DNA from 3 places in the Bradyrhizobium sp. BRP56 genome. Region 3 is predicted to be linked to each of the others. Evidence: predicted binding sites of a transcription regulator. Region 3 holds the regulator's gene; each other region holds the start of a gene.

The links. The regulator LexA, encoded in region 3, represses DNA repair genes until DNA is damaged. The targets are predictions, from matches to a motif close to TGTTCNNNNTGTGTTCNG.
Region 1: I6F38_RS08580 (PA0069 family radical SAM protein) is a predicted target of LexA. The motif match lies at 1,400-1,417, and genes of this name have one in related genera.
Region 2: I6F38_RS36340 (ribonuclease T2) is a predicted target of LexA. The motif match lies at 1,487-1,504, and genes of this name have one in related genera.

What each region holds. Positions count from the first base shown of each region.
Region 1 covers NZ_JADYVV010000009.1:1,646-4,917, reverse strand. Annotated here, with positions in the region: gene I6F38_RS08585 (VOC family protein) at 1-89, opposite strand, end outside; gene I6F38_RS08580 (PA0069 family radical SAM protein) at 212-1,378, opposite strand; gene I6F38_RS08575 (glycosyl transferase) at 1,543-2,112, shown strand; gene I6F38_RS08570 (helix-turn-helix domain-containing GNAT family N-acetyltransferase) at 2,158-3,099, shown strand.
Region 2 covers NZ_JADYVV010000076.1:19,515-22,786, forward strand. Annotated here, with positions in the region: gene rlmJ (23S rRNA (adenine(2030)-N(6))-methyltransferase RlmJ) at 1-525, opposite strand, end outside; gene I6F38_RS36340 (ribonuclease T2) at 757-1,443, opposite strand; gene I6F38_RS36345 (hypothetical protein) at 1,558-2,034, opposite strand; gene I6F38_RS36350 (hypothetical protein) at 2,201-2,500, shown strand; gene I6F38_RS36355 (DUF3617 family protein) at 2,544-3,074, shown strand.
Region 3 covers NZ_JADYVV010000002.1:311,011-314,282, reverse strand. Annotated here, with positions in the region: gene glp (gephyrin-like molybdotransferase Glp) at 1-788, shown strand, start outside; gene lexA (transcriptional repressor LexA) at 1,032-1,736, shown strand; gene I6F38_RS03220 (hypothetical protein) at 1,993-2,421, shown strand; gene I6F38_RS03215 (hypothetical protein) at 2,567-2,794, shown strand; partial or broken gene I6F38_RS03210 (ComEC/Rec2 family competence protein) at 2,791-3,272, opposite strand, start outside.

The sequences.
Region 1 (3,272 bases), on a different contig from region 3:
CCAAGCGATTCATAAAAGCCGATGCTGGCGCGCATGTCGCTGACGCCGAGCGTGAGGACGGTGAAGCGTGCGGTCGGGGTGTTACTCATTGCTGCACTCACTGTTTGACGTCTTCGTAGCCCGGATGGAGCGAAGCGCAATCCGGGAAGTCTTCGGCCACGGGTCGAACAGACCCGGATTTCGCTGCGCTCCATCCGGGCTACGGGTCCGCCTAAAATAGACTGAGTTGCTGCCCGTTACGCTTCGGCTTGGCGAAGTGATCGGTGGTCAGCTTGGTCCGCCGCTTGTTGAGGCCGAGCTTTTCGCAGGCGATCTCGAAGCGGCGGCCGATCATCCAGGCCATCGGGCCGGTGCCCTTCATCCTGGTACCCCATTGCGAGTCGTAGTCGCGGCCGCCGCGCATGTCGCGGATCAGCGTGAAGACGTGACGGTAGCGGTCGGGATAGTTCGCCATCAACCATTCGCGGAACAGATCGCGCACTTCGAGCGGCAGCCGCAGCAGCACGTAGCTCGCCTCCCTGGCGCCGGCATGCGCGGCGGCGTCGAGGATGCGCTCGATCTCGGAGTCGTTCAGCGCCGGGATCACGGGTGCGACCATCACCGTGGTCGGGATGCCGGCATCCGTGAGCCGCTTGATCGCCTCGAGCCGCTTCGGCGGGGTCGAGGCCCGCGGCTCCATGGTGCGGGCGAGCTTAGGGTCGAGCGTCGTCACCGAGAGCGCGACCTTGGCGAGATTGCGCTTGGCCATCCGCGCCAGGATGTCGATGTCGCGGGTGACCAGCGCCGACTTGGTGACGATGCCGACCGGATGGCCGGCGCGCTCCAGCACCTCGAGGATGCCGCGCATGATCTTCCGGTCGCGCTCGATCGGCTGATAGGGATCGGTGTTGGTGCCGATCGCGATCATCCGCGCCTCGTAGTCCGGTGCCGCCAGCTCCTTCTCGAGCAGCGCGGGTGCGTCCGGCTTGGCGAACAGCTTCGATTCGAAGTCCAGCCCCGGCGACAGGCCGAGATAGGCGTGGGTCGGCCGCGCGAAGCAATAGACGCAGCCATGCTCACAGCCGCGATAGGGATTGATCGAACGGTCGAAGCCGATGTCGGGCGAGTCGTTGCGGGTGATCACCTTGCGTGAGGTGTCGAGCGCCACGCTGGTCGCAAATGGCGGTAGGTCCTCGAGGCTCTGCCAACCGTCGTCGAAGGCAACGCGCGCCTCTGCCTCGTAGCGGCCGCTGGCGTTGGACTGCGCGCCGCGGCCGCGCCGCCGCTCGCGCTCGATCGCGACCGCAAGCTCGGGAAAAGGGGAAGGTGCACCCGCCGGGTTATCGGAGGGCGCCGTTACCGGCGGGTGCTTGAGGGCATGAGAGGATGCTCGGCTCATGCTTTGAAGCTAACACAGCACGAGAACAAATCAAGAACATGAACGGAGAAATTCCACAGAACCTTGCTACAAAATTCTGCAGGCGAACAGGCTGCTTTGAATATGACAAGGTGATAACACGGCCGGAGTTTCTCCATCGTTTGAGCCATCGAAGCCTCAAAATCATGCTGAGCGTGATCATTCCAACCGACGGCGTCGAGCGCACCGCGGTCGCAACCCTGGCGGCGCTGGTGCCGGGCGCGGCCGCCGGCGTCATCCGCGAAGTGCTGCTGGTCGACCGCAGCCACAGCGATGTGATGGAGCGCGTCGCCGACGTTGCCGGCTGCCGCTTCCTGCGCTTCGAGGGCACGCGCGCCGCCGCGCTTGCGGCAGGCGCGCGGCAGGCGCGGTCGCCCTGGCTGATGTTCCTGCATCCGGGCGCGGTGCTCGATGCCGGCTGGATCGAGGAAACCACACAGTTCATCCAGATGGTGGCGGCGAGCGGCAAGGACCGCGCCGGCATCTTCCGCTACGCCCGTGCACCCTACGCCGACCCGGGCCTGCGCGACGGCCTCAAATTCGTTGCCCGGATGATCACCGGGCCCTCGGCCGAACAGGGCCTTTTGATCGCCCGCGAGCATTACGAGCGGATCGGCGGCTACCGGCCCGACGCCCGCCGCTCCGAGGCGCGCCTGCTGCGCCGGCTCGGCCGCTCCTCGCGCACCATGCTGCGCAGCCGGATCATGGTGGCCTGAACAAAGCGCTTGCGGATTATTTGATTCCGTCAAATAATATATTTGATGAAATCAAATTCCTATGACACCACGCTCGAGAACCAGGTCGCCGCGGTCCGCGGCTTCAGCCGGTTCTATACCCGCAAGCTCGGCATCATCGAGCCGAAGCTGCTGCACTCGACATTCACGCTGCAGGAAGCGCGGATCATCTACGAGCTCGCACACCGCGAAAATTGCACCGCAACCGACCTTGTGCGCGATCTCGACCTCGATGCCGGCTTCGTCAGCCGCACGCTGGCGGCGCTGCAAAGGCGCCAGATCGTGACCCGGAGGCCGTCGAAGGCCGACAAACGCGTCAACGAGGTGACCCTCACCGCCAAGGGCCGCACCGCAGCCGCCGATCTCGACCGCCGCTCGCGCAGCGAGGTCGGGGCGCTATTGAAGCAGATGGACGGCGACCGTCGCGCGGCGGTGGTGCGCGCGATGGGCACGATCGAGCAATCGCTGGAGCCACCGACCGAGAAGCCGGTCGGCTTCCTGCTGCGCAGCCATCGCGTCGGCGACATGGGCTGGGTCGTCTCGCGGCAGGGACAAGCCTACGCAGAGGAATATGGCTGGGACATCAGCTACGAGGCGTTGGTGGCCGAGATCTGCGCGCAGTTTCTGCGATCGTTCGATCCCGCCCGCGAGCATTGCTGGATCGCTGAGGTCGACGGCGAGCCGGTCGGCTCGGTCTTCCTGGTCGACGGCGGCGACGGGGTCGCCAAGCTGCGGCTGCTGCTGGTGGAAGAAAAGGCGCGCGGGCTCGGCGTCGGCCGCGCCCTGGTGGAGCAATGCATCCGCGCCGCGCGCGAGAAGGGCTACACGAAGATGACGCTGTGGACCCAGAGCATCCTGGTCGCCGCGCGCGGCATCTACGCCCGCGCCGGCTTCCAGCGGGTCAAGGAAGAGAAGCATCACAGTTTTGGCGTCGACCTGGTCGGCGAGACCTGGGAGCTGGAGTTGTGAAGCCGCAGCGCCGAGACGTCTGGACTGCGTAGCCCGGATAGAGCGAAGCGCAATCCGGGAGCGGTGCTGCCGCGGAAGAGACTGCCCCGGATTTCGCTTCGCTCCATCCGGGCCACGGAAGCTCACCCTTGAGATTCGGGTTCGTGGTTCACACGCCCTCAGATGCGCAATTG
Region 2 (3,272 bases), on a different contig from region 3:
GAACTCGTCCTTCGCTTCGAACGGCGGATCGATCAGCACCAGGCCGCGCCGTTCGTTCGGCGGCACGAATGCGGGCAGCGCCATCCAGCCGTCGAGATCGACGACGCGCGCTTGCGCGTCGCGTCGCAAGGCGTCGATCAGTTGTTTGCGCGCCGTCGGTTCGATCTCGCAGGCGGTGAGGCGATCTTGCGGACGCAGCAGCGCCCGCGCGATCAACGGCGAACCAGGATAGGCTTTCAGCTCGCCTTTCGGATTGAATGCTCTGACGATGTCGAGATAGGGCGCGATCAGCGGCAATGCCTGGTCGGAGAGCCGCGCCTGCATCAGCCGGGCGATGCCGGTGAGCCATTCGCCGCCGCGCTGCGCTTCGCTCGACGTCAAATCATAGAGGCCGGCGCCGGCATGGGTGTCGATGACGCGGAACGGCGCCGGCTTGTCCTGCAGATAGGTGAGCATGCGCACCAGCACGATGTGCTTGATGACGTCGGCAAAGCTGCCGGCATGAAAGGCGTGACGGTAGTTCATGTGATGATCGTGCTGCGCTCCCAAAGGGTGCGCATGTTGTACTCGTCATGCCCGGGCTTGTCCCGACCTTCGCTAAAGCTTCGGCGGGGTTAACATCCGGGCTCGGCCAAGCCCTGGCGTAGCCGGCTCCCGGGCATCTGCGCCTGATCTTGCTTGTTTCGCGATGGACGGCCGGAACAGTCTGCGCGACGACGCGGAGTGCGCGTCCGTCCGGCCGCGACGCGGAGGGGATCAGCCGCCGCGAACCGGCGGCATCAGCACCTGATCGCGGCGGCAGGCGCGGCGATCGATTTCCTCGCAGGAGCGGAATTGCAGATCCTTGCTGAGGCAGATCCGCACCTCGCTGAGCCGCTTGCTGTCGCAGGTCACCGAGATCGCGGAGTTGCTGAGGCCCGGATTGACCTTGATGAACGCCGTTTCCAGCTCGTCGGGTGCGACCGTCTTCGGCTCCGACAATTGCAGGAATTCCTCGGGGATCTTCACCGTGGCGCGGGCCTTGCGGATGGCTTCGAAATAGGCGCGTTCGCCGAGACCGGAGCAGGTGCCGTGCTTGTCCCACTCGTTGTAGATCAGCCCGGGCGCCGGCATCAGGTCGAGCATCGAGCTCATGATGCTGCGGGCGAGTCGCGGCGAGGGCCGCTGGCAGTATTCCGGAAAGCCCCGCTCATATTGCGGCCAGAGGCCGTGCACCACGAAGGAATAGGGCCGTCCGCCGCACTGCGCCTGCGTGCCGCGGCCGTTGTTGCCGCGCTCGCTCGCCGCCTCGCAGAACGAGGGCGACCACGACAGCGACAGCACGTAGAAATCGAACTCACCGGGCGCATTCTGGCGGCGATCCTGGGCCGACGCCCCGACCGCACCGCACAGAATAACGGCAACCGAAATCAAAAATCGGGAAATCGTGTCCAACCGAGGCATCAAACGCTCCCCTCACTCGACCGCCCAGAGCCTAGCAGGCCGCGAGAACATTTCAAGAACAAAAAGCCGCCGTCCAAATGGCGGCGGCTCCTGCTTTAGCAGTCTGGTCGGAGATCAGGGCCGGGCGGCCTTGCAGGACGGGTTATAGGCCCAGTTGCGGTCGAGCCCCGCGACGCACCATTCGACGCCCTGATTGATGCTGGCAAAGCCGCCGTCCTCGATGATCGAATAGTGCACCTTGCGCACCTTGCCATCGCTCAGCATCGCCTCGCCCGTGCAATAACGGCGCGGAATATTGTCGGACTGCCAGGGACGGAAGGCGGTTTCGTGAATCCCGTTGAAGCCGGTGATCACGAGCGGCGAATTCCAGAAGGTGGCTTCCTTTTCCTGGAATTGCGTGCTGATGACCGTCAGGGCCTTCTCGCATGGGGCCACATTGCCGTCATAGCGCGGGCCGGACAGCCAGAAGTTCATTTCGAGCGGATTGGCGGCCTGGGCCGTACCCCCGAAAGCCAGAAGGCTGACCACGAGTGCGGCGCCGAGGCCGAGCTTGCGGCCGAGTTTATTGCGGGAGTTGAACAGGTTGCGCATGGGAATCCACCCGATTATCCGATGCCGCGGACGGTGCCGTGAAGCCCCGGCAAGGTCAAGTGCAGGGCGGCAACACCTGCGGAGAAGTCCACTTTGGGGAGCCCGCTCGTTCTTTTCACGGTCGCCGGCGCACTCTATGTTGGCTCGAAGCGAAATGGAGTCTGCGATGCGAAGGAAATTGGCCGCTTGCCTGGTTGCCGTTTGCGGGATGCTGGCCGTTGTGCCGGCGCGGGCGGATTGGATGCAGCCGGTGCCGCCATTCAAGGGCAATGATACCGGCGGTATCATCGCCTATACGCTGGCGACCCAGAGCGACGCCCGGCAGCTCGCCGTCGATCACTGCGCCTCCTACGGCAAGGTGGTCAAGTTCCTTGCGATGCAGAACTATCCGGGCGGCTACATCTCTTTCGCCTGTCGCTGGGTGCCCTATGGCGCAGCCCAGAGGCCGCTGCGCACGCTCTACTGAGCGCGCACCGGATCTTTCGATCGTTCAGCCGGGAGCCGACCGCATGACCCGACAGCTTGCCTTGCTTGGTTCGGCTGTGTGCCTTGTCCTGTCCGCTGGCGCCGCAAGTGCCGTCGACCTGCCGATCCGCAAGGCCGGTCTGTGGGAGATGAAAATGGTGCGCACCGGCGGGCCGATGCCGGAAATCACCATGCAGCACTGCACCGACGAGACCACCGACAAGGAGATGAGCGCGGCGGCCTCGCCGATGGCCAAGGAAGTCTGCTCGAAGCAGGATATCCAGAAGACCGCGACCGGCTATGTCAGCGACAGCGTCTGCAGCGTCGCCGGCATGACGATGCAGAGCCATGCCGAGATCGTCGGCGATTTCAATTCCGCCTACACGGTGAAGAGCACCTCGCATGCCGAAGGCGGCGCGGCCGGCTCGCGCGACACCACGATGACCATCGAGGCGAAGTGGCTCGGCGCCTGCAAAAGCGACCAGAAGGCCGGCGACATCATCATGCCCGGCGGCATGAAGATGAACGTCAAGGACATGGAAAAGCTGAAAGGCCTCCTGCCCAAGCAGAAGTAGCGCGCAGCGCATTCGGCCGTTGCCGCGCGCCTGAATGCATCGCCTCGCATCCCGAGAGGCTGCGCTGCTTGCACCACCATCACTTCGAGTAGCTCGCGACAAAATTGCAAAGCAATCTTGCGCTGAGGCGATGTGCAATCCATCCGATCCCTCCCCCGTCACCCCCGCGGCTTTGCGCGGGATGACGGTTCACCGCGT
Region 3 (3,272 bases):
GCGAGGTGCTGCTCGCCGGCGGCAGCCGCCTGTCCGACCGCGCGCTGTCGCTGGCGGCCGCCATGAACTATCCGGAACTTGCGGTGCGGCGCCGCCCGAAGGTCGCGGTGCTGGCGACCGGCGACGAGCTGGTGATGCCGGGCTCGCAGCCCGGTCCCGGCCAGATCGTCTATTCCAACGGCTACGCGCTGCGGGCGCTGGCGCGCGCCGAAGGGGCCGAGACCGTCGACCTCGGCGTTGCCGCCGACACGGTAGAGGCGACCACGGCGGGCATCCGCCGGGCACGCGAGGCCGGCGCCGATGTCCTGATCACGACAGGCGGCGCCTCGGTCGGCGACCACGATCTCGTCAAGCGGTCGCTGGAAGCCGAGGGCGTCGAGATGGCGTTCTGGCGGATTGCGATGCGGCCCGGCAAGCCGATGATGCATGGCCGGCTCGGCGCGATGCGGGTGATCGGTCTGCCCGGCAATCCGGTGTCGTCCTATGTCTGCGCCTTCCTGTTCCTGGTGCCGTTGATTCGGGCGCTGAGCGGCCGGAAAGTGATTCATCATCGCCGCGCGAGCGCCCTGCTCGGCCGCGACCTCGCCGCCAACGACCAGCGCGAGGACTATCTGCGTGCGCGGCTCGAAGCGCGCGAGGACGGCACGCTGATCGCAACGCCGGTGACGCAGCAGGACTCGTCGCTGCTCGGGAATCTCGCTGCGGCACGGGCACTTCTCGTGCGTCCGCCGTTTGCGGCAGCTGCCGTCAAGGGCAGCGAATGCGAGATTCTGACACTGCCCGAATAGGGTTTTCGCGCCCCGCCGATTGTGCGTTGCCCGACACGTTCACCGGAAATTAAGTGGTTGCGGAACACATATCGAACATATAGTGTCCGTTCATGATTTGTTTCGAGTACTGGTGTCTACAATCGGGAAGCTGCATGGAAGCAGGTGCATTGAGCACATGCTCCTGAGGTCAGGCCCGGCCTGCAGGCCCCACCAGAAGAGTCTCGGAATCGAACGACGCTATCAACCGGGGGAATACTCGAGATGCTCACGCGCAAACAGTACGAACTACTGCGTTTCATCAATGAACGTCTGAAAGAGGCCGGCGTACCGCCCTCCTTCGACGAGATGAAGGATGCGCTCGACCTGCGCTCGAAGTCCGGTATCCACCGCCTGATCACTGCGCTGGAGGAGCGCGGCTTCATCCGCCGCCTGCCGAACCGCGCCCGCGCCATCGAGGTCATCAAGCTGCCCGAACTCTCGGCCGGCGGCGGCAACGGCCGCCGCGGCTTCACGCCCAGCGTCATCGAAGGCACCCTCGGCCGGCGCGCCAGCACGCCGCCGATTGCCGAGGATGACGGCAACCGTCCGGTCGCGGTCCCCGTGATGGGCCGGATCGCCGCCGGTACGCCGATCGAGGCGCTGCAGACCCGCAGCCACACCATCAGCGTGCCGCCCGACATGCTCGGTGCCGGCGAGCACTATGCGCTCGAGGTGCGCGGCGACTCGATGGTCGATGCCGGCATCCTCGACGGCGACATGGCGCTGATCCAGCGCAACGACGTCGCCAATACCGGCGACATCGTGGTGGCGCTGATCGATGAGGAGGAAGCCACCCTGAAGCGCTTTCGCCGCCGCGGCGCATCGATCGCGCTCGAGCCGGCCAACACCGCCTATGAAGTGCGCATCCTGCCGCCGAACCGGGTCCGCATCCAGGGCAAGCTGATCGGCCTTTATCGCAAATACTGAATTGCAAATACTTGCGGCGGCCGGGAACGAGCAACACGTCGGATCGTTCCTTGCATGATAGTGTAGCGTACGGCCTGCCCGATGCGCTCCGATACCTCTCGCGCAGCGTCGCGTGTTTGTGATCGGAGCGATCTCGGACCAGTCGTACAATCGCCCAGAAACGAGCAGACGCTCGTTCGCTATCGTCCACTCTGGTAGAGGCCCTAATGCCTCAAGGAGAGGCACGGGTCGCTACCTCGAAATGAGGAGCCATCCGATGTGTGACTATAGTCTGCACGCCGTGGCATCGCGCCCCGCCATTGTCGGAGAGACGCTGATCACGACGACGTTCCGCGGCACGTCGACCCGCGGCTTTGCTTCGGAGAATGACCCCACTGTCGCGGTCTGCATGCTGCCGGGCACCGAGCTCGCTTTCGCCGAGAACGTTCGCTACGACAGCCGCTGGATCTGGACCAAGACGCTGAACTATCGCGTCGGCGTGTTCAACGAAGTCGAGCCCGACGTGCCTGATCGGCATCATGACGCGGTCGAATTCCCCGACGGCAGCCATGTGCTGGTGACTCAGCTGGTCGAGGGACAGCGCGTTAGCGTGCTGCAATTGCCGGCGCTGCATCCGCCGGTCGAGCAGAAGCCGAAGGTTGTGGAGCGGCGGCCCTCCGCATTCGCAACGCTGTTTTTGGGTTGAGCGCATCGTCGCCGCGGAATGAGCTGTTCGGCGGCGGATGACCTAAGCAATTTCGGGCGACCCCGGACTCCCGCTTCCGGGGCGCAGAAGGAGATTTGCGTCGGCCGGCACCTTGGCGCATCATCAGGCACGGAGGACGTGCGCGGTGGTCGATAAGGTCACATGGCAAAAGGCTGGACGCGTCACGGAACCGGGCCGCTACATGTTCCGGTTCGGTTGGCTGACGGTAACGGCCGACGACCTGAAAGTCTGGGAGCAATTTCCCGAGGCTTCCTTCACCCTCGTCAAGAAGCCCGACGCCGGCCCCGACTCCGACGAATACCATCTCGGCCTGTTCGAGCTGCCGAGCGCGCCGTCGCCGGACCACGGCTAATCATCGCCCTGCAGATCGGTCTCGGCCGGCGTCGCATCCACCGCGGGCCGCGGCGCGACGGCGGGCGCGCGCAGCGTCGTCTCGCTCTCGCCGTCGCCGGGAACCGCCGGCGACCACGGCCGGTCGATCCCGCCGGGCTTGACCGCATCGACGGCGTAGCCGTCCCTGCTCCGTCGCAGCACCAGCGCGCCGTGGCGGCGCAGCCGCTCGGCATCGATCACCGATGCCGCGCAGCCCTGCGGCGCCGGCCGCGTCGTCACGATCAGGCCTGCGCGCTCGCAGTCGTCCGCCAGCGCCTCCGGCCGGGTCGCCAGCGCGACGAAGGCGCCGCCGGGTCCTTGGGTCACGCAGCCGCCGGCATCGCACGAGACGCCCTCGCCAAGCGACGCATCGGTGGCGGTGCGCGCGTCGGCGTCCGCCGCCAGCCACTCCTTGACCAAAAATGCATCCTTGGCGCTGTGCATCAGATGCAGCCGTC